Regions from separate parts of the Blautia sp. NSJ-175 genome, predicted to be linked through region 1. Evidence: riboswitches for the same ligand, from Rfam matches in the RefSeq annotation. Region 1 holds a riboswitch; each other region holds the start of a gene.
The links. Region 1 has a riboswitch for thiamine pyrophosphate ahead of MUB35_RS11175 (thiamine-binding protein). Riboswitches for the same ligand answer to the same signal wherever they lie in the genome.

Region 1 (7,590 bases):
CGGGCCAGAAACGCCTTCTTTTCCTCCATGTCACATGATATCCGTACGCCAATGAACGGCATCATCGGCATGACAGCCATTGCGCGGGCCAATCTGAATAACCCGGATAAGGTTAAAGACAGCCTGGAAAAAATATCCACGGCATCTGATCATCTGCTTGCCCTCATCAATGAGGTGCTGGATATGTCGCGTATCGAGAGCGGTAAATTCAGCCTGAAAAAGGAGCCTGTGAACCTGCCGGAGCTGATCTCCAATGTTCTGCTCCTCATTAAGCCGGAAATGACAAAAAAAGGCCACACCATGCATGTAAAATCGTCTGTCCTGGACTATGATACAGTGATCGGGGATGCTTTGCATATTCAGAAGATCCTTCTGAACCTCTTATCAAACGCTGTGAAATACACGCCGCAGGGCGGAGAGATCACGATCCGGCTCCAGGAAAAAAAGCGGGATGACCGGATGATCGATATTGTATTCCAGGTGGAAGACAACGGCATCGGAATGGAACCTGACTTTGTAAAACGTATCTTCAATCCTTTTGAGCGGGCAGAGGATAACCGTCTGAGCAAGGTGACAGGCACCGGCCTGGGAATGGCCATCACAAAAAACATTGTGGATGTGATGAGCGGTACGATCCATGTGGAAAGTACGCTCGGTGCAGGGTCAAAGTTTACGGTGGTTCTGCCCATGGTGCTTATGGAACCTGACAAACAGGAGACCGGCGTGCTGGCGGGACATACGGTGCTTGTGGTGGATGACAGCCCGGATACCTGCGAGGGCATTCAGCTCATGCTTGAGGAAGCCGGGGTGCATGTGGATTGGGCACTGAGCGGCGGGGAGGCTGTAAAAGCCGCCAACAGGGCCCGCCGGATGGGCCGGGATTACTTTGCGGTGATTTTGGACTGGAAGATGCCGGAGATGGACGGGGTGGAGACTGCCCGCCGTATCCGGGCGGATCTCGGCAGTGATATCCCGATCATTCTGTTGTCTGCCTACAATTGGGAGGAAGTGGAGCAGGAAGCCCTGGAAGCGGGAATCAATGGATTTTTGACAAAGCCTGTTTTCCGCTCTGAACTGGTGCAGAAGCTGCGTTATTATATCATGGGGTCTTCCGCAAAAGTACAGGAGATCATGGACAGTGAAAACCGCGGACGGTTTGAAGGCCTGCATGTTCTGATGGCTGAGGATAATGAACTGAACCGGGAAATTGTGGAGGAACTGCTGCGGGACAGCGGTATTTTGGTGGACAGCGTGGAGGACGGTCTGCAGGCTGTCAGGAAAGTGGAGCAGACCGGGCCGGGATATTATGATATGATCTTTATGGATATCCATATGCCTGTGATGGACGGCTTTACAGCCACGGGAGAGATCCGGGCGCTCCAGAAGAACAGTGCGGAACATATTCCCATTATAGCCATGACTGCCGATGCCTTTGAGGAGGATGTTTTAAAATGTAAAAATGCCGGAATGGATGCCCATATATCCAAACCGATCGATATAGCAAGGCTTTTTGAAGTCATCCGGATATATGCGGATAAGGAAAGCGGGGATGGAAAAAATGAAGAGAAGATATAGAAGGTTAACGGCAGCGGCACTTGCATGTATGCTTTTATGCAGCGGCTGTTCCGGAGAGAAGGAAGAGCCGGAAGTATACATTGATAAAAATGAGCCGGATGTTGTGATCACCCTCTTTACCCAGGGGGAAAACATATCAGAGATTATAAATAAGTGCTGTTCTGATGTGATCAATCCAAAAACAAAGGGCAATATTATCCTGTACAGTGATTTCGCGGATTTCTATGCAGAGGAAGGGCTTTCTTACCGGGAACTTCTGCTGAAGCGCATGGAAAGCGGACAGGCGGATGACCTGTATATCATACCGGCGGAGGATGTGCTGGAGTTTGACCAGAAAGGTTTTATCTATGATTTATCCGGTCTTGACTGTATCAGCAGCCTTTCTGAGGATGCCCTCCGGCAGAGTACATATAAGGGGAAGGTGTTTTCTGTCCCTCTGTCCTATACCGGTTTTGGCCTGATCTGGAATGTGGATATGCTCCATCAGTATCAGCTGGAGATTCCGGAGACACTGGACGAGTTCTGGAATGTCTGTGATGTATTAAAGCAGAACGGCATCCTTCCCTACGGGGCCAATAAGGATTTTGGACTGAGTGTTCCTGCCATGTGTGCGGGACTGGGGCCGCTGTATCAGAATCCTGAGAGTGAGGCGCTTACTGCCGCTCTTGCAAAGGGGGAAACGCCTGTCAGTACCTATATGCGGGACGGCTTTGCTTTTCTGCAGACCATGATCGACAGGGAATATCTGGATGTGGAACGCTCCTTGGAGACACTGCCGGGCAGTGACGAGGAGGCCGCCTTTTTCGCTGAGGGAAAATGCGCGTTTATCAGTTCTCTCTGCCGCGCGGCAGCGTTTGCCAGGGACTACCCGTTTGCAGCCGAGATGACCGCGCTGCCGGTGCTGAAGGAAGGCCCCGTCTGTGTTGTGGGTGCGGACCAGAGGCTGGCTGTCAATCCCAATACAGAGCATCTTGGCGAGGCACTTGCAATCCTGGAAAACCTGTGTACCACAGATACGCTCAATGCATTTGCAGGGGAGCTGGGGAAGGTATCCTCAGCACGCGGAAATGAGGCCACCACGCTGCCCCAGGCTGAGAAGTTTGTATCCTGTCTGGCATCCGGAGGCCAGATTCCCAATCAGGATTTCACGCTCCCGTTTAATACCTGGAATACCATCAAGGAACTCTGCGTAGAGCTCTGTGAGGGGGCGGACGTAGAGATCGTGTGCAGGGAGTATGATGAGAGACAGAAAGAGGAAATTGCGCTGTACGGCGATAAAGATATATGAGATTGACTTGACAATCAATTTACAATGAAGTAAACTTGAGAAGACAACAGGGGAGCTGGAGAGAAGTCCGGCTGAGAGTAAAACCGTAATCGTTTTTCACCCTTAACCTGATCCGGGTAATGCCGGCGTAGGGAGCATAAGAGAGGCACCATAGACCGGTGCGCATTTGTTCTGAAAAACAGCTCCTGTTCGGGTAAAACCTGTCGGGGGCTTTTTCTTTTGCACAGATTCCCCGGCAGAAAACGATGATAAATTTCTAAGGAGGAAAAGAAAATGAACGCAAGCGTAGCAATCCAGACACTGCCGGAGGCAGCAAATGACGAGGAACTGATCCGTATAGTCGATGAGGTCATTGACTATATTAAGAGTACGGGGCTGAACTATTATGTAGGGCCTTTTGAGACAGCCATTGAGGGTGACTATGATGAACTTATGGATATTGTAAAAGAATGCCAGCACATCGCTGTCCGTGCAGGCGCACCTTCTGTTGCGGCCTATATCAAAGTGTCCTATAAGCCAGAAGGAGATGTGCTGACCATTGAGAAAAAAGTTACAAAGCACCACCAGTAAGCTGTGGGCATCTGCAGCCCTGGCCGCCATTCTGGTCATCTGGCAGGCTGTCTCCATGGCAGGCCTGGTCCCGGGATATATGCTGCCCTCGCCGGTACAGGTGGTGAGGGCGTTTATCAGTGAATTTCCCCTGCTCATGGAGAATTCCAGGGTGACGCTTTTGGAGGCGGCTGCAGGGCTTTTCTGCGGTGTGGTTTTCGGGTTTGTCATGGCAGTTCTTATGGACCGCTTTGACAAGCTTTACAAGGCGTTTTATCCGCTGATCGTTATTACACAGACCGTGCCTACCGTAGCCATCGCGCCTCTTTTGGTGCTGTGGTTCGGATATGAGATGCTGCCAAAGGTCATTCTGATCGTGATCGTGACCTTTTTCCCTATCACCATTGGGCTTTTGGAAGGATTCCGCTCCGCAGACAAGGATATGATGAACCTTTTACGAAGCATGGGGGCCGGCAGGCTTCAGATCTTCCGATATATCAAGATGCCGGGGGCCATGGGCCGGTTTTATGCAAGCCTGCGCATATCTGCCTCCTACTCCGTGGTGGGAGCGGTTATCTCTGAGTGGCTGGGCGGTTTTTCCGGCCTCGGTGTGTATATGACACGTGTGAAAAAGGCGTTTGCCTTTGACAAAATGTTTGCAGTTATTTTTCTCATATCCATTATCAGCCTTCTTCTCATGAAGCTGGTGGATATTCTGCAGAAAAAAAGCATGCCCTGGGAACGGGCAAAATAAGACAGAACAGAGAGGACAATGGAGGATGAAAAAGAAGATTCTGGCGGCTGTCCTGACAGCCTGTATGCTCACATCTGTGGCGGCGTGCGGCAGCAGCGAAGACAGCGGGAAGAAGGACAGCGGTTCCGAAGATTTGGAGAAGATCACTTTCGTGCTGGACTGGACCCCCAATACAAACCATACAGGTCTTTACGTGGCGAAAGAGAAGGGATATTTTGAGAAGGAGGGACTGGATGTAGAGATCGTACAGCCACCGGAGGACGGCGCGGACGCTCTTGTGGCATCGGGAAAAGCCCAGTTTGGTGTCTCTTTCCAGGACAGCATGGCACCGGGTGTGGCAGGTGACAACGCACTGCCAAATACAGCGGTAGCAGCCCTGATCCAGCACAATACATCCGGCATTATCTCCAGAAAAGGGGAGGGGATGGAGCGCCCCAAAGGTCTGGAAGGAAAGAAATACGCCACCTGGGATGCCCCCATTGAGAAAGCCATGATGCAGAATGTGGTGGAAAAAGACGGCGGGGATTTCTCTAAAGTGGAACTGATCCCAAGTACGGTCACAGACGAGGTCTCCGCGCTGAAATCAAAATCCGTGGATGCCATCTGGATTTTCTATGCGTGGGCAGGAGTTGCCACAGAGGTAGCAGATCTGGAGACGGATTACTTTGCCTTTAAGGATATCAATCCTGTATTTGATTACTATACACCGGTTGTGATAGCAAACAATGATTTTCTGGAAGAGAAGCCAGATACGGCAAAGGCTTTTCTCCGGGCTTTGAAGCAGGGTTATGAGGATGCCATTGCAGACCCGGACGAAGCAGCATCTATTCTTCTGGAAGCTTCCCCGGAGCTGGATGAGGAACTGGTAAAAGCCAGTCAGGAGTATTTAAAGGACCAGTATAAAGCGGATGTAAAGCAGTGGGGATATATTGACCCTGCCAGATGGAATGCCTTTTACGGCTGGCTGAATGAAAACGGTTTGTCAGAGGCAGAGCTTCCGGAAAATGCCGGATTTTCCAATGACTATCTGCCGGAATAAAGGCAGTTTTCGGAGGAGGAGATATGGCGGAATTAAAGGTTTCAAATGTGAGCAAATCCTTTGACGGAGTGAAGATCCTGGAGGATATCAGCATAGAACTCCATGACCAGGAGCTGGTCAGCCTTTTAGGTGTCAGCGGCGGCGGCAAGACAACACTTTTCAATGTGATATCCGGTCTGGAAAAGCCGGAGACCGGGCATGTATATCTGGATGGCCGGGAGATCACAGGTTGTCCCGGAAATGTCAGCTATATGCTGCAGAAGGACATGCTTCTCCCGTACCGCACCATAGAGGACAATGTGGCTCTTCCCCTTCTCATAAAAGGGGAGAAGAAAAAGGCTGCTAGGGAAAAAGTACAGCCTTATTTTCAGGAATTCGGACTGGAAGGGACCCAGAAAAAGTATCCGGCCCAGCTCTCAGGGGGGATGCGCCAGAGGGCTGCCCTTTTAAGGACGTACCTGTTTTCACGGAAACTGGCCCTTTTGGATGAGCCCTTTTCAGCTCTTGATACATTGACCAAGAGTGCCATGCACAGGTGGTATCTGCAGGTGATGGAGCAGATCCATCTGTCCACGATCTTTATCACTCATGACATGGATGAGGCTATTTTATTGTCGGACAGGATTTATCTGCTCACAGGAAAACCGGGACGGATCACAGAGGAGATATGCATACAGGAACCGCGCCCAAGGCGCAGTGATTTCAATCTGACAGATGAATTTCTGAGTTATAAAAGGCAGATACTGGAGAAGCTGAATGGCAGCCAGGAGTCATAAAGGATATAAAAAAAGACCCGGGATACGGCTTGTACAGCCGCCCCGGGTTCTGTATATTATTCTGTTTTGTCTGAAGATTCAGCGGTGGTGTTCTCCATGGCTTTTTTTGCGTTTTCCATTCTTGCCTTCAGGTCCTCAGATACCTGTTCCACACTTTTTTCCACGGCTTCCTTCACGTTTTCGGCTGTTTCCGCAGCGCATTCCTTGGCAGTTCCGGCAGCGTCTTCTAAATCTTCCTTAACATCCTTGGCCGCCTCTTTGACATCCTCTTTGATATCATCCAGATCCATGTCGTCATCCTCGAAGATGTCCTCATCATCCAGATCATCCAGAATATCATCTGTGTGTTCTTTTACTTTATTTACCGTTTCCTCAACCGTTTTTTCCACTTTTTCTTTGAGCTTGCTTGCCACATTTTTGGCAGATGCAGCCGTTTCTTTTACATTGTCCTGAAAGTCGGCGAAATCTTCTTCCAGATCAGGATCTTCTTCTTTTTGTTTTTTCAAATAATAAAAAGCTGCACCGGCAGCCGCACCGATTACACTGAACCCCAATAATTTTTTTCCAAAGCTACCCATATTAATCCCTTTCCTTTCAAATGACTATTTTTAGTATTACCATTATAATACTTTTTAACAGAATATTGGAAGACCTAATTCATAAATTTTACATGAAATTTGCTAAAAAGTGTTGTTTTACATGAATTTTTCAATGATTTCCGCCACACCGCCCTGGTTGTTGTCACGCCGGGTAATATAATCCGCGTGTTTTTTTGCCTCCGGGGTGCCGTTTTTCATGCACACGGCAAAGCCTGCGGCATCCAGCATGGACAGGTCGTTTTCCGCGTCCCCTGCGCCTATGGTCTGCTCTATGGGCACATGCAGATACCGGCAGAGCCAGCGGATGGCAGCGCCTTTTGAAACACCCTCCATCACATGTTCCAGATAATATTCACTGGAGAAGAAGATGGAAACCTTTCCTTTGGCCCACGGAAGCATAGCGTCACGGTATGCCTCATGCTTTTTTCTGTCGTCCAGACAGGAGGTCAGCACCTTCACAGGCTCCTCCTTCAGATGCTCCAGAAGGTCCGGGTCCACCCGTACCTCCATCTGGGAAGACCAGTGGTACTGAGCCGCTTCCGGCCGGTCCTCAGGGGTGACCACATAATCCCCCTCATAGGTCTGGCAGTAGAGGTCAAAGCGGGCGGCCTGGTCAAAAATGTATTTTACATAGGACAGAGGCATGGTGTTCTGATAGAGAATCTCCCCGCTGCAGCAGTCGTAAATCATGCCTCCGTTGTAGAGAATGGCATAGCATCCTTCCCGGTTCAGTCCAAGTCTGTCCACAAACTTTTTGGCGGAAAAATAGGAGCGGCCCGTGCAGAGCACCACAGCATTTCCGTTCTGAAGAGTACGCTTTACAGCAATGGAATTTTCTTCCGGAATCTGTTTTTCGTCGTTGAGCAGTGTGCCGTCCAGATCAGTAAAAAGTATTTTCATAGAGCACTCCTTTATTCTTTATTGAGGGGTTACCTGGTGTTTATTATATCCCATATTTTCTGTTTTTCCAAGGGAACATAAGTTCCTGCGCGGGACGGGAAATATCCGGC
Region 2 (7,590 bases), 230 kb from region 1:
TAAATGCGGGCCAGTTCCTTTAACATTTTCAGCGCGCGGATCTGTTCGGAGAGTTCTTCGCGCTCACGGATAACATCGGAATACATAATGCTGCGTGTGGTGGCTTTTTCTTCCTCTTTCTCTTCGATCAGGCGGTCCACACCGTAGAGGGCAGCCCTTCTGTAGTCGCCGATGATACGCCCTCTGCCGTAGGCATCCGGTAGTCCGGTGATAATATGATTGGAACGGCAGGCACGCATTTCAGGGGTGTAGGCATCAAACACACCGGCATTGTGCGTCTTTCTGTGAGTGGTGAAATACTCCACAACCTCAGGGTCCACACGGTAGCCATTGTCCTCGCAGGCTTTGACTGCCATACGGATACCGCCGTATGGCTGCATGGAGCGTTTCAGTGGCTTGTCTGTCTGCAGGCCCACGATCTTTTCCTTGTCTTTATCCAGGTATCCGGGGCCATGGGAAGTGATGGTGGAGACGGTTTTGGTGTCCATATCCAGAACCCCGCCCTTTTCCCGCTCCTCTTTCATAAGGGCAAGAACCTGCTGCCACAGGTCTTTGGTGTCCTCTGTGGCCTCTTTAAGGAACTTTCCGTCTCCCTTATATGGTGTATAATTCTGCTGGATAAAGTCCCGCACATTGATCTCTTTTTCCCAGGCACCGCCTGTAAAGCTTTTCCATTCTGTTCTCATAAAGTATTTACCTCCTGCTGTAATCATGAATCAAAGCTGACAAAAATATGTGCAGCAGCCTCGAAGAAAAAGGTTACCAGATATTCCCAAATTGTATATTGTATACAAAATGTAACCTATGCTATATAAATAGCACAGCCAATAGCCTGTTGTCAATCTGGATTAAAAAAGTACTGAATAAAATACAAAGAGAGAAGGCAAAGAAGGTTTTTTGTAGTTGAAAGCGTGAAAGTATAATGATAAACTAGAACCATAAAAAGGAGGCATTACACATATGTTATTTATAGAGTATCCAAAATGCAGCACCTGCCAGAAGGCAAAGAAATGGCTTATAGAGAAGGGGATAGAGTTTGAGGACCGCCATATTATAGAAGAGAATCCCACCAGGGAGGAGCTGGAGACCTGGTATCACGCAAGCGGTCTGCCCCTGAAACGTTTTTTTAATACCAGCGGTATGAAATACAAGGAGCTGAAACTGAAAGATAAGCTGCCGGAAATGAGCGAGGAGCAGCAGCTTGACCTGCTTGCCACGGATGGTATGCTGGTGAAGCGTCCGGTGCTGGTGGGAGAATCTTTTGTTGTCACGGGGTTTAAGGAAAAAGAGTGGATGGAAAAGCTCGGTCTGTAAAAAAGAGGTGCGGAAATGGCAATTGAAAAAGTAAAGGAGTATTTCAGAGGTTTTGGCATGGAGGAGCGGATCATGGAATTTTCCCAGTCCTCAGCTACCGTGGAGCTGGCGGCAAAGGCTGCCGGATGCGAACCGGAACGCATTGCCAAAACCCTGTCCTTTTTGGTTGACGGCAGGACGGTCCTTGTGGTGATGGCAGGGGACGCCAGGGTGGACAACAAAAAGTTCAAGGATTATTTTCATACAAAGGCCAAAATGCTTTCTCCCGATGAGGTGGAAACAAGGACAGGACATGCAGTGGGCGGAGTATGCCCCTTCGGGATTCCGGCTGATGTACAGGTGTTTTTAGATATTTCCCTGAAGAGATTTAAGACAGTATTTCCGGCCTGCGGAAGTGCCAGCAGCGCCATAGAGCTGACGCCGGGCGAGTTGGAAAAATACGCCGGCAGCCGGGAATGGATCGATGTATGCCGGGGATGGCAGCCGGAAAAGCCGTTTGTGCCGGAAAAGCCGTTTGTGCCGGAAAAGCCGTCTGAGTCAGAAACGCCGTCAGTGCCGGAAATGCCATCTGTGCCTGATACGCCGTCAGTGCCGGAACCGTCAAAAAAGTATCTGTCCCGTATGCCGGGGGGCTTTTTTATCTATGAGGCTGATGGCGACGAGAAGATCACCTATGTCAATGAGAACGTATTAAAACTTTTCCGGTGCAGGGATATGGAGGCTTTCCAGGCGCTTACAGGCGGTTCCTTCCGGGGAATGGTGCATCCCGGGGATCTGGAACGGGTGGAGAGCGAGATCATGGCGCAGATCGCGTCAGACACATACGATTATGTGGAATACAGAATCTGCTGCCAGGACGGAACGGTTTTGTGGGTGGAGGACTACGGACGCCTGGTGGAGGAGGAGAACGGAAAGTATTACTTTTACGTCTTTCTCGTGGATGCTACAGAAAAAATCAGGCTGCGGAAGCTGGTGAACCGCAGGGATCATCTGCAGAGGGTACTCACCACGCTGGCAAATGATGTGGATTTTGACATACACTGCAAAGACTGTACCATTGATGTCTATGGCTGCTTTGAGCAGCGCTTCGGAAGACCGCCCAGGAAGAAGGATTTCATTCCTTTTATGTGTGAAAACTGTGAGAAAAAGGGAGAGGTGAAGCTCTTTGTGCACAGTTATCCCATGGAGGAACAGAGCTTTGACAAGGAAGAGCAGGATGTGGTCATGGTGGACGGGGAAGGCAATAACCTGTGGACCAGATGCCAGATCGCACATTTTAAGGGGAAGGACGGCGGCTTTGACAGAAAAATCGGCAGAATGCTGGACACCCATGAGCAGACCATGCGGGAGATTTACTATCGACAGGGAGCGGAAAAGGACTGTCTGACCGGTATTTACAACCGCAGGTCAGGGGAGCGGCTTATCAAACGGCGGCTGAAAAGTATGGAACAGACCACCTCCTGTATGATGATCATGCTGGATGTGGACGGATTTAAAATGCTTAATGACACCTACGGGCATCCCTTTGGCGACAACATTCTTCTGCAGGTAGCCTGTGCCCTGCAGTCCACTTTCCGGAAAAATGATATCTGTGCCCGTATCGGCGGAGATGAATTTATGGTATTTTTGGAGGATGTCAGGGATAAGGGCGTCTGTCTGAAACGGCTGCAGCAGCTTGTCACATACACGCTGCAGGACGAGAGCGTGGAGCAGTACAATGTGACTCTGTCCGCAGGTGTATCTTACCAGACCGGCAGTAAGCTTTCCTATGAGGAGATGTACCGGCGTGCCGATGAGGCCTTGTATGAGGCAAAGCGGGCAGGAAAACGCTCCTTCAGGGTATACAGTGAAAATGACGCTTGACAGGGCGTACTGCATAATATAGAATGAAATCTGCAGAGTATTCTGCTTAAAGAATGAAAAAGAAAAGAGGGATAGGATGATTCAGTAGTTTATGATTCGGAGCATGGAAGACAGAGCATTACCTGCACAGCAGGTCTGTTTTCGTTGCCGGAGAGTAGACTGACTGGAGAATGGTATCCCTATGATGATATCTTCAGCGAACCCGATATGGGTGCGCGTATTTAAGAGTCTGTTTTTCCGGTGGAGAAGCAGGCTCTTTTTATATCAGGAAAGAAGGTATGCATAATGCTGCAGATTAAGAATCTGACTGTTACACATAAAAAAGATATGAGAACCCTGGTGGAGGATTTTTCTTTTGTACTGAACAAGGGGGACAGGGCAGTCATGATCGGTGAGGAGGGAAACGGAAAATCCACCCTTTTAAAGCTTATCTATGACCCGGCTCTGGTGGACTCCTACGCAGAGTATACAGGGGAGATTGTCAAAAACCACATAAAGGCAGGGTATCTGCCCCAGGAGCTGGAAGAGCGGAATCGGGAGAAAAGCATCTGGGAGTTTTTCACGGAAGAATCAGACTTTTATAATATGTCCCCCAAAGAGCTGTCAAAGATAAGCAGGGAGCTTGGAATACCGGCGGATATTTACTATTCCCAGCAGAAGATGGGAGAGCTCTCCGGCGGAGAGAAAATCAAGCTGCAGATGGCGGGAATCCTCATGGGAAATCCCCATATCCTTCTGCTGGATGAGCCGTCCAATGACATTGATATCAGGACTTTGGAGTGGATGGAACAGTTTATGAACAGCAGTCATATTCCCATCCTCTATATCTCCCATGATGAGACATTGATCGAGCGCACAGCCAATGTCATCATTCATCTGGAGCAGATCAACAGAAAGACAAAGCCCAGGTACACGGTGGCAAAGATGGACTACAAAACGTATATGGAAAACAGGGCAAGAGGGCTCGCCAATCAGGAACGCATCGCAAGAAAAGAGCGGGAGGAAGCTGAAAAACAGGAGGAACGGTTCCGCAGGATCCAGCAGAAAGTGGAGAGTGATCAGAGAAATATCAGCCGGCAGAATCCTCACGGAGGCAAGCTTTTGAAAAAGAAAATGCATGCGGTAAAAGCCATGGAACGCCGGTATCAGAGGGAGGCGGAGGACAGGACGGAGATACCCGAGACAGAGGATGCCATTTTTATCCGTTTTCAAAAGGGCACCTCCATTCCAAACGGTAAGACAGTGCTGGAGTATTCTCTCGACAGACTCGCGGTTGGAGACAGGCTGCTCTCAACACAGATTCATCTGACTGTAAAAGGACCGGAAAAAATCTGCATTACCGGGGCAAACGGTACGGGAAAGACAACACTTCTTAAAAAAATTGCTGCAACCATGGAGGGGCGTACCGATATCCGGGCCGCTTATATGCCGCAGAACTATGAGGAAAAAATGGACGGCAGCAGGACTCCGCCGGAATTTCTTGAGAAGACGGGTGACAAAGAAGAAATCAGCAGGATACGCACCTATCTGGGCAGTATGAAATACACGGCGGATGAGATGGACCACTGCATCTCCCAGCTTTCCGGCGGACAAAAGGCAAAGCTGTTCTTTCTGAAAATGAGCCTGGACGGCAGCAATGTGCTCCTTCTGGATGAGCCGACCAGAAACTTTTCACCGCTCTCCGGGCCGGTCATCCGAAAACTGCTGGCTGATTTTGAGGGGGCAGTCATCAGTATCTCCCATGACAGGAAATATATGGAGGAGGTGTGCGATACCATCTATGAACTCACAGGCAGAGGGCTGGAGAAGAAATGAGGATAGACAGGGAGTATTTGACAGATACAGGCAGGTGTGGTATTCTTATAGTCAGTTAATTCATCAGGGGAGCCTGTAGCGGCAGGCTGAGAGGAAGTAATCAACTTCGACCCTTTAACCTGATATGGGTAATGCCAGCGTAGGGAGAGAAGGACGATTCCGGGAGACGTGTTGGCGTCTCCCTTTTTGTGTTCGGCGGCCCTGTCAGGATGCAGAGAGGAGAACAGAAATGCTGGGAGAAATACTGGAAAATGTCAGAGAAAGAACGCCTCTGATTCAGAACATCACCAATTATGTAACTGCAAATGACTGCGCCAATATTACGTTGGCCTGCGGCGCTTCCCCGACGATGTCGGACGGGGAGGAGGAAGCAGAGGAGATGGGGCGTCTCTGCGACGGCTTAAATATCAATATGGGAACTCTCCATCCGCGCTCTGTAAAAGCCATGCTTCTGGCCGGAAAAAGTGCTGCGGGTTTTGGCCGCCCCATTGTGCTTGACCCTGTGGGAGCCGGCGCATCCACATACCGCCGGGAGACAGCAGAAGAGCTGCTCAGAGAGATTCCATTTACTGCCATCCGGGGAAATATATCTGAGATCAAGACCATTTCCGGAGGCAGAAACAGCTCCAAAGGTGTGGATGCCGACGCAGCGGATGCTGTGACAGAGGAGAATCTGGAAAAGACCATAGCGCTGGCCAGAGACTTTTCAGGAAGGACAGGAGCTGTGATCGCCATAAGCGGCGCAGTGGATATTGTGACAGATACAAAAAACACATACATAATCAGAAACGGGCATCCCGTCATGGCAAAGATCACTGGCTGCGGATGTATGTTAAGCTCCCTCACCGCAGCCTATCTGGCTGCCAATCCTGACAGAAAGCTGGAGGCCGTGGCTGCTGCTGTCATCACCATGGGCCTGTGCGGGGAGAAGGCATATGAGAAAATGGCAGAGGAGAACAGCGGCAACGCAGGCTGCAGGAATCACCTGATCGATGAAGTATATAAACTGACCGGCCGGGAGCTGGAGAGAGGAGCAAAATATGAATTGCGTTGAGAAGAGAGAGTTGGTGAGGCGTGCCCTGCTTTTGTATGCCATTACGGACCGGTCCTGGGTGGGGGAAATGACACTTTACGAACAGGTTAAGGCGTCCCTGGACGGAGGTATCACGCTTCTGCAGCTCAGGGAAAAGGATATGCCGGATGATGAGTTCCTGCGCGAGGCAAAGGACATGAAGGCGCTGGCGGCCAGCTACCGCGTGCCCTTTATTATCAATGACAATGTGGGTATTGCGCTGGCTGTGGACGCGGACGGGGTACATGTGGGACAAAGCGATATGGAGGCGGGAAGCGCCAGGGAAAAACTGGGCCCTGACAAGATCATAGGCGTCTCTGCAAGAACCGTGGAGCAGGCTTTGCAGGCTGAAAAAATGGGCGCGGATTATCTGGGAGTCGGCGCGGTATTTTCTACCTCTACAAAAGAGGATGCAGATGTGATATCCCGGGAAACACTGCAGGAAATCTGCCGGGCTGTATCCATTCCCGTTGTGGCTATCGGAGGGATCAAGAAAGAGAATCTGATGCAGCTTGCCGGAAGCGGTGCCGCCGGAGTGTCTGTCATATCCGGTATCTACGGACAGCCGGATATCAGAAAAGCCTGTGAGGAGCTGCTGGCTCTGGCGAAGGAGATGACAGAAAAATGAGAGAAATAAAAGGGGCTGTCTTCGATGCGGACGGTACGCTGTTCGACTCTATGGGGCTGTGGGACCGGGCAGGGGAAATCTATCTGAGGCGGAAAGGAATCAGACCCGGGGAGGATACGAAGGAGCAGCTGGAGACCATGACCATGGAGGAATCCGCAGAGTATTTCCGCAGCAGTTACGGGATCCGCCTGGAACGCGATGAGATCATTGACGAATTCAACAGGATGATATATGACTGTTATGAAAAAGTGATTCGGATAAAACCGGGCGTTCTGCAGGTACTGGAGGATTTAAAGAGCCGTAATGTCAGAATGTGCATTGCCACATCTACGGACAGACCTCTGATCGAGGCAGCTCTTAAAAATAATGGGATTGATGGATATTTTACCGGCCTTCTCACCTGTACAGAGGCCGGAGCAGGCAAAAGAAATCCGCGCATTTATGAGCTGGCGATGGGGATTTTAGGTACAAAAAAAGAAGAAACTCTGGTGTTTGAAGATGCATATTTTGCCGCAGAGACAGCAAAAAAATCCGGGTTTACAGTGGCAGTTATACGCGATTTTTATTCGGAAAAGGACAGAGAAAAACTGTTGAAACTGGCAGATATTTATCTTGAAAGCTGGGAAGAATGGGGGAAAAACAGATGAAAAAGGTATTGACGATCGCCGGTTCGGACTGCAGCGGAGGAGCCGGGATACAGGCGGATATTAAGACAATAACCGTTCACAAAATGTACGCCATGAGTGTGATCACAGCTCTCACGGCACAGAATACAACAGGCGTATACGGCATCCGGGAAACAGATGCGGAGTTTGTGGCAAAACAGATGGACTGTGTTTTTACGGATATTCGTCCGGATGCAGTAAAAATCGGTATGATACCCAATGAAAAGATTATT
Region 3 (7,590 bases), on a different contig from region 1:
CGGCGGAAGTGACTGCCTGGGTCTGGGCAGCGATTACGACGGCATCCTGGAACTCCCCGAGATCTCTGACTGCAGCCAGGTACAGCTTCTGGCAGAGCAAATGGAAAAACACGGCTTTACATACAGCCAGACAGAAAAGATTCTGGGAGGAAATGTGAGAAGGTTCCTGAAAGAAAATTGTAACGATTCAGCCGGCTGAATCGTTACGGTATTCGCCCATTAAAAATCGCTTTGTGATGGGGCCAATACCTGCTCTTATCTATACGCCCCACACCGAATCCCGCATGATTCCTGACATAACACAAAAACCTGCCGCCCCTGCTCCCAGCACGTCATCCACATGATCCGGTGTAATACCGCCAATGGCATACACAGGAATCCCAACCGATTCACAGACGTTTTTCAGAAAAGGCAGCCCTCTGGCGGCAAGTCCCTTTTTGCAGTCCGTCAGGAAAATATGCCCTGCCGTTACATAACCGGCCCCCATCTTCTCAGCAAAAATGGCCTCCTCCACCGAATGAACAGAAACACCGATCAGATCAAAATCCATAAGCAGCCTGCTCCTCTCATCAGAACCTGATAGACGTTCACTTTCGCCGGACTTTACACAGATATTATCCCCGCAAAACCTTGAAAAAGGCAGGTGGATACGAGGACAGCCAAGCTCCCTTGCCGCCTCTGCCCGGGAATGCAGAATACAGTCAACATCATATCGCCTGCATATCTTAAGCACCTTCATAGCCAGTTCTCTATATTCCCCGGCTCCCAAATCTTTTTCCCTCAACACAATTCCTTTTGGCTTTTTAGCAGCCACCGTCTCGATCCGCTCCAGAAAATCCCCATCACAAAGCAGCCGATTGGTAATCACCAGCATCTTATCAAACCTTACCCCATTGCTCATTTTACCCATAATACCACCTCTGCCAATTTGTGTGGAATAAAGCCAGCTCCCATATGGCAGTTTTCCTCCGCTTTTATTTAGTTTCCGTGATGACAGCAAGCATACAAAGGGATATCCACCCTGCCCGCTATACTACACCTCGCTGTTATACGAATACATAATCATTCATGACCACCTGCATTCCCCCGTCTCTGACAGCCCTGCAGACCTCCTCAACACCTCTGTCATCTGAAATCTCAAACTGGTCATCCCCCTTATCCTCCAGCTCCTCCACATGACTGCCGACTCCGGTACTTACCCCTGCAGAAATCTTAGTCGCTGCGATCGTGACCACATGATCCCGGAACTCAGCCCGTTCCCTGGTAGAAATCGTGATTCCGGCAAACGGCATAAAGAGTCTGTAAGCCATGATCACCTGAAGAAGCTGCGGTTCATGCACATCCTTAGGATTGATCTTATCATTATTAATGATCGGCCTGAGACGCGGGCAGGAAAACGCAATCTCAGCCTGCGGATATTTCCGCTGCAGATACCAGGCGTGCATCCCTGTAGCAAATGCATCCTTTCTGAAATCATCCAGCCCCAGAAGCGCCCCAAAAGCAACTCCTCTCATTCCGCCTTTCAATGCCCGCTCCTGCGCGTGAAACCGATAAGGGAAGATTCTTTTATGCCCGGCCAGATGCAGCGTCTCATACTTATGGGAATTATAAGTCTCCTGAAATACTGTCACATAATCAGCTCCGCATTTATGGAGATAGGCATACTCCTCACTGTTCATAGGATAGACTTCCAGTCCCACCATTTTAAAGTATTTTCTGGCGATCCTGCACGCCTCCCCCAGATACCTGACATCACTTTTTGCACGGCTCTCGCCGACCAGTATAAGAATTTCTTCCAGTCCTGTTTTGGCGATCGCAGCCATTTCCAACTCGATTTCCTCCGCGGTAAGCCTTGCCCTGCGGATATGGTTATGGCAGTTGAAACCACAGTAAATGCAGTGGTTTTCACAGTAATTGGAGATATAAAGCGGCGTAAAGAGATTTACACAGTTTCCGAAGTGTTTCCTGGTTTCAGCCCGCGCAGCCTGTGCCATCTCTTCCAGGAAAGGTTCCGCGGCGGGAGACAGAAGCGCTGCGAAATCCTCCGGTGTCCGTGTGTCATGGGACAGTGCAGCCAGTACGTGTGCTTCTGTATAACGGTGATAGTCATAGCTGTCCATGGCACTTATCACTTTATCCATAACATCAGAATCCAGAGCTTCCATACCCTCCATATATTCCATATGATTTGTTCTTGATGCAGTCATTTTTCCACCTCCTTATTGTTCCAGAAATCCGGTGAGCGGAGAGGAGGCGCTGGCTCTGCCGTTTACAACGCGCCCAAGGCCCGACAGGTATGCGGTACGTCCTGCTTCAATGGCTTTTTTAAAGGCTTCCGCCATGGCGGGTATGTCGCCGGAAGTGGCAATGGCTGTATTTGCCATGACTGCGGCAGCGCCCATTTCCATGGCTTCACAAGCCTGGGAAGGGCGGCCGATTCCTGCGTCTACAATAATGGGAAGGTCAATTTCCTCGATAAGGATTTTGATGAATTCCCTTGTGCACAATCCCTTGTTGGTACCAATGGGGGCACCTAACGGCATGATACACGCAGCTCCGGCATGTTCCAGGTCTCTGGCGGCGTTTAGATCAGGGTACATGTAAGGCATGACAATAAAGCCCTCTTTTGCCAGCATCTCTGTGGCGCGGATGGTTTCCTGATTGTCCGGCAGCAGGTATTTGGAGTCTCGGATGACCTCAACTTTAACAAAATCCCCGCAGCCCAGTTCCCTGGCCAGGCGGGCGATCCTTACTGCTTCATCCGCAGTTCTGGCCCCGGAGGTGTTGGGAAGGAGTGTTATGCCGTCCGGTATATGTTCCAGTATACTGGCAGTGCCGCTGTTGGCTCTGCGTACAGCCAGAGTAATGATTTCAGCCCCGGCATTTTTAACGGCAGCGTGGATCAGTTCCGGATTGTATTTGCCGGAACCCAGAATAAAACGGGAGTGAAATTCGTGTCCTCCCAATATAAGTTTGTCATCTTTTATCATGTCTTTTTCCTCTTTTCTATACGTCTTTTTCTCCTAGAATGAGCCGCAGTATCATATTGGCCTGATGTGCTGCACAGAGAGTGACTCTGGGAGCTGTCAGGCTTATGCCGGAGGCAATGTCACTGGTGCCGTCCCCGCAGAGATACAGGTTTTTCATCCTCTTTTCTGTATGTATGGAGTTGCTGCTCCCATAGCCGGCCATGCCCGAACCGGATACAATGAAAGTATCCGGACGGTGTTCCAGAAGATAGTTGACCAGCATGGCCTTATTTTCTGCCCGGTCAAATGCTTCACAGATGATCTTGTCATCCCTAAACAGGCGGTCTATATTGTTATCTGTTACCTTAACTGTGTCGGTGCGGACTGAGATGTAAGGGTTGATCTCTGAGATCTCTTCTTTCAGCGCTTCTGTTTTATACCTGCCTAAATGCTTCATCCTGTAAATCTGCCGGTTCAAATTGCTGGGCTCCACCCGGTCAAAATCGATCAGGTGAAGGCTTCCGATGCCGGTACGCGCCAGCATTACAGCCACATGGGAGCCCAGACCGCCGAGGCCGGCAATGGCGGCACCGGCATTCCGGAGTTTCCGGTGTATGGGGAGGGTATGGCGTTCTATAAGAACTTCCTCGATTTCGTCTTTGGACAGGATCGTATGTCTTTCTTCCAAATCAGCCGCCTCCTACAAAGCTGACAATCTCATAGGTATCTCCATCCTGAACGATGGTGTCAGCGTAACGGTTTTTGGAAAGAATATCACCGTTTCTCTCCACAGCGATGCGCTGCAGGGAATAACCCCGTTCCACTAGGAGGGTTTCCACTGTACAGGGGGCAGTAAGCTGAATGGCATTTCCGTTGATTGTTATCATTTGATATACCTCTTTATGTATGTGCTGTGTGACTGCTTAACAGGTCTTCGTATTTGCAGTGCTGCTTTTATCATTCGTCATAGATGCTGACAATCTCACCTTCCAGGATACGGTTCATGTTCCTGACTGCGCAGAAATTACCGCACATGCTGCAGGTGTCCTCCTTTTCAGGCTTTGCCTCTGCCCGGTAGCGCCCGGCTTTTTCCGGGTCCAGACAGAGACGGAACATTTCTTCCCAGTCCAGTTTCTTGCGGGCTGTACTCATTTTATTGTCCCAGTCGGCAGCGCCTTTTACACCTTTAGCAATATCTGCGGCATGTGCTGCGATGCGGGAAGCTATAATACCTTCCTTTACGTCCTCCAGATTGGGCAGACGCAGGTGTTCCGCCGGGGTCACATAGCACAGGAAGGAAGCGCCGTAGGTGGCTGCAATGGCACCGCCGATGGCAGCGGTAATGTGGTCGTATCCGGGGGCAATGTCTGTCACCAGGGGACCCAGCACATAGAAGGGGGCACCCTGACAGAGTGTCTGCTGAATCTTCATATTGGCCTCAATCTGGTCAAGGGGCATGTGTCCGGGGCCTTCCACCATAACCTGTACATCCTTTTCCCAGGCGCGTTTTGTCAGCTCACCCAGAGTGATCAGCTCCTCGATCTGGGAAATATCAGAGGCATCCTGAATGCATCCGGGGCGGCAGGCGTCTCCAAGGCTCATGGTAATGTCGTATTCCCGGCAGATATCCAGAATCTCATCATAATGTTCGTAGAAGGGGTTTTCCTGGCCTGTCATTTCCATCCAGGCAAAGATGATGGAGCCCCCGCGGGAAACGATATTGGTCAGACGTTTGTTTCGTTTGAATTTTCCGGCAGTCTCTTTGTTGATGCCGCAGTGGATGGTCATGAAGTCCACCCCGTCCTCGGCGTGCATGCGGACAATGTCAAGCCACTGGCGGGAAGTGATCTCTTTCAGGGGTTTGTGATAGTAGACTACAGCGTCATAGATGGGGACGGTTCCGATGATGGCAGGACATTCTTTTGTCAAGCGTCTGCGGAAGGTGCGGGTATCCCCGTAGGAGCTCAGATCCATAATAGATTCAGCACCCATTTTTACCGCGTTGTTGACTTTTTCAATTTCCATGTCCATGTCTTTGCAGTCCCTGGAAATGCCCAGATTTACATTGATCTTCGTTCTGAGCATGGAACCAATGGCGTTTGGCTCCAGAGAGGTGTGTTTTTTGTTGCAGGGAATGATGACCTGGCCTTTGGCCATAAGAGTCATGAGTTCTCTGACATCCATCTGTTCTTTTTTGGCTGCCGATTCCATCTCTTTTGTGATAATGCCTTTTCTGGCAGCGTCCATCTGTGTTGTGTACTGCATGTAAATCTCCTTTCTGTGTGACACGGAAATGCCCGGAAGGAGATAGAAGAGGTGAAAAAAATGCACCCCTGATGGGGTGCACCAAATATTACATAAACTTCTGGTTCGCTTCCTACGCCGGCATTATCCGTATCAGGTTCTCAGGGTCGAAATCCGTTCGTATTTCCTCTCAGCCGACGCGTCAGCTCCCCTTGCGTATTCAATTGTTTTCAGGTATTTTTCCTGCCATAATCATATAGCGGCTGGAGAAAATTGTCAACACTGAATTTTATATTATATATTTTTGATCAGATATTCCTGTCTGCCATCCCGCAGAAATACAGGAAGGGTATCCATGGAAGCTTCCGCTTCGATCCACTGTCCGCCTTCCAGAATTTCACCCGTATGGGCATTGGTCCAGGTGCTGCCCTCAGGCAGATAGACCTTCCGCCTGAAGGCGTGGGGTTCCACAATAGGAGCTGCCAGAATGTCCGGGCCGTACATGTACTGGGTATCCAGTTCCCAGGTGTTTAAATCCTCCGGGAATTCATAGAACATGGTACGCATAACCGGAGCGCCTGTCTCGTGTGCCTCAGCCATAAGGCTTCTGGTATAATCCCGCATCATTTCACGGATCTCAATGAATTTCTTCATGATCTGGTAATTTTCTTCCCCATAACTCCAGATCTCATTGTCTGCGCCGGTTCCCTCAGTCTCCTCTCCGTCTGCTTTGTAGAGCGGTGTGCGCGGGAGGCGGTTGCCGTGAAGGCGCATAACAGGGCAGAAGGCGCCGAACTGGAACCAGCGGATCAGCAGTTCCTGGAAGTCTTTGTCATAAATGTTGCCGCCGTGGAAGCCGCCGATATCTGTGGTCCACCAGGGGATTCCGGAGAGCCCCATCTGCAGGCCGGCCACGATCTGGTTGCGGAAATCCTGATAGGTGGAGTGGATATCACCGGACCAGATCAGGGCACCGTACTGCTGGCTTCCTGCCCAGGCACAGCGCACCAGGTTCAGAACGTCCTCCTGGCCGGCTGCTTTCTGGCCTTCATAGAAGCCGCGGGCGTATTCTCTGGGGTAAATGTTTCCCTGCTGCATGACGCTTCCGGCATAGTAACGGTAGTTTTCGTAATCATAGGTGGTATATTCCGGTTCCGCTTCATCCAGCCAGAAGAGTTTGACTCCGTTTTCCCTGTAATTCTTTCTGCATTTCTCCCAGACATATTCTCTGGCCTCAGGGTTGGTGGCATCATAGAATACATTGTTGCCCTGGAAATCCATCTGGACGTTCAGGCCGTGTTCTGTCTGGACGAGAAGACCCTTCTGGCGCATCTCCTTGAAGTTCTCACTGCGCCAGTCGATCTGGGGCCACACGGATACCATAAGTTCCATTCCGTAAGAGCGCAGTTCTTCCGCCATGGCCTTGGGGTCCGGGAAGAAATGCTCATCAAAACGGTAGTCTCCGCACCGCGGCCAGTGATAATAGTCAACCACAAACACATCCACAGGAATGCCCCGGCGGTGATATTCTCTGGCAACAGACAATACCTGTTCCTGGTTATGGTAGCGCAGTTTGCACTGCCAGAAGCCCAGTCCGCATTCCGGCATCATGGGAGCGCGCCCCGTCACCTGGCTGTACTGAGATTCGATCTGAGCGGGAGTGTCGCCTGCTGTGATCCAGTAGTCCATTTTTTTGGTGCTGTCAGCCCGCCACTCTGTTACATTTTTGCCGAAGGAGACGCTGCCGATGGCGGGATTGTGCCAGAAGAAGCCGTAGCCTTTGCTGGATACATAGAAGGGGATGGATGCCTGGGAGTTTCTGTGGGCCAGTTCAATATTGCAGCCTTTCAGATCCAGGATGTCCTGCTGATACTGGCCCATGCCGTATATTTTTTCGTCCTTGTTGGCCTCAAAGCTGACCTTCAGACGGTAATCGCCGCCGATATAAGGGGAAAATTTACGGGCCCTGCGGATCAGGGCGCCGCCGCCGTCCATCTCTTTGAGAAGTATTTCCTTTTTGTCGTTAAAGAAGGTGACAACCGCCGCGCTGTTCCAGCCTCTTGTGTCAATGAGAGCGGAGATTTTGCCGTTTGTGATCGTGGCAGTTTCCTCGTCTGCCTGAATCTGTGTGTGTGACGGTTCCTGTTCTTTCAGGGCACTGCTTGAAAGGTCCAGGGGACCGGAGGGTACGGAAACAACTCTCAGGCTGTTTGCGCCCCATGCCATAATGCGGAGGGTTTCGCCGGCATTGTGGTATTCAATATAATTTTCGCTTTGGGTAAAGAATGACATAATTTTCCTCCTGTAGATAAATAAGTTGTGTAGCGCTCTGGCCGGACAATCACGGCTGACGTTCATTTTCCAGTATTATAAGATT

Region 2: it holds a riboswitch for thiamine pyrophosphate, as region 1 does, so the genes downstream of both, thiM (hydroxyethylthiazole kinase) here and MUB35_RS11175 (thiamine-binding protein) in region 1, are expected to answer to the same signal.
Region 3: it holds a riboswitch for thiamine pyrophosphate, as region 1 does, so the genes downstream of both, thiC (phosphomethylpyrimidine synthase ThiC) here and MUB35_RS11175 (thiamine-binding protein) in region 1, are expected to answer to the same signal.

Annotation. Positions count from the first base shown of each region.
Region 1 is NZ_JALIFQ010000006.1:68,854-76,443, forward strand. It holds gene MUB35_RS11165 (hybrid sensor histidine kinase/response regulator) at 1-1,575, shown strand, start outside; gene MUB35_RS11170 (ABC transporter substrate-binding protein) at 1,559-2,863, shown strand; TPP riboswitch at 2,902-3,014, shown strand; gene MUB35_RS11175 (thiamine-binding protein) at 3,137-3,433, shown strand; gene MUB35_RS11180 (ABC transporter permease) at 3,402-4,166, shown strand; gene MUB35_RS11185 (ABC transporter substrate-binding protein) at 4,192-5,205, shown strand; gene MUB35_RS11190 (ABC transporter ATP-binding protein) at 5,229-5,981, shown strand; gene MUB35_RS11195 (hypothetical protein) at 6,038-6,559, opposite strand; gene MUB35_RS11200 (Cof-type HAD-IIB family hydrolase) at 6,677-7,480, opposite strand.
Region 2 is NZ_JALIFQ010000006.1:297,610-305,199, forward strand. It holds gene pflB (formate C-acetyltransferase) at 1-686, opposite strand, end outside; gene MUB35_RS12210 (arsenate reductase family protein) at 961-1,314, shown strand; partial or broken gene MUB35_RS30810 (YbaK/EbsC family protein) at 1,330-1,794, shown strand; gene MUB35_RS12220 (sensor domain-containing diguanylate cyclase) at 1,936-3,177, shown strand; gene MUB35_RS12225 (ATP-binding cassette domain-containing protein) at 3,463-4,992, shown strand; TPP riboswitch at 5,048-5,155, shown strand; gene thiM (hydroxyethylthiazole kinase) at 5,222-6,046, shown strand; gene thiE (thiamine phosphate synthase) at 6,033-6,692, shown strand; gene MUB35_RS12240 (HAD family hydrolase) at 6,689-7,339, shown strand; gene thiD (bifunctional hydroxymethylpyrimidine kinase/phosphomethylpyrimidine kinase) at 7,336-7,590, shown strand, end outside.
Region 3 is NZ_JALIFQ010000002.1:16,923-24,512, reverse strand. It holds gene MUB35_RS03800 (dipeptidase) at 1-199, shown strand, start outside; gene MUB35_RS03795 (thiamine phosphate synthase) at 260-910, opposite strand; gene thiH (2-iminoacetate synthase ThiH) at 1,047-2,207, opposite strand; gene MUB35_RS03785 (thiazole synthase) at 2,220-2,990, opposite strand; gene thiF (sulfur carrier protein ThiS adenylyltransferase ThiF) at 3,007-3,657, opposite strand; gene thiS (sulfur carrier protein ThiS) at 3,659-3,856, opposite strand; gene thiC (phosphomethylpyrimidine synthase ThiC) at 3,927-5,234, opposite strand; TPP riboswitch at 5,328-5,436, opposite strand; gene MUB35_RS03765 (glycoside hydrolase family 31 protein) at 5,508-7,505, opposite strand.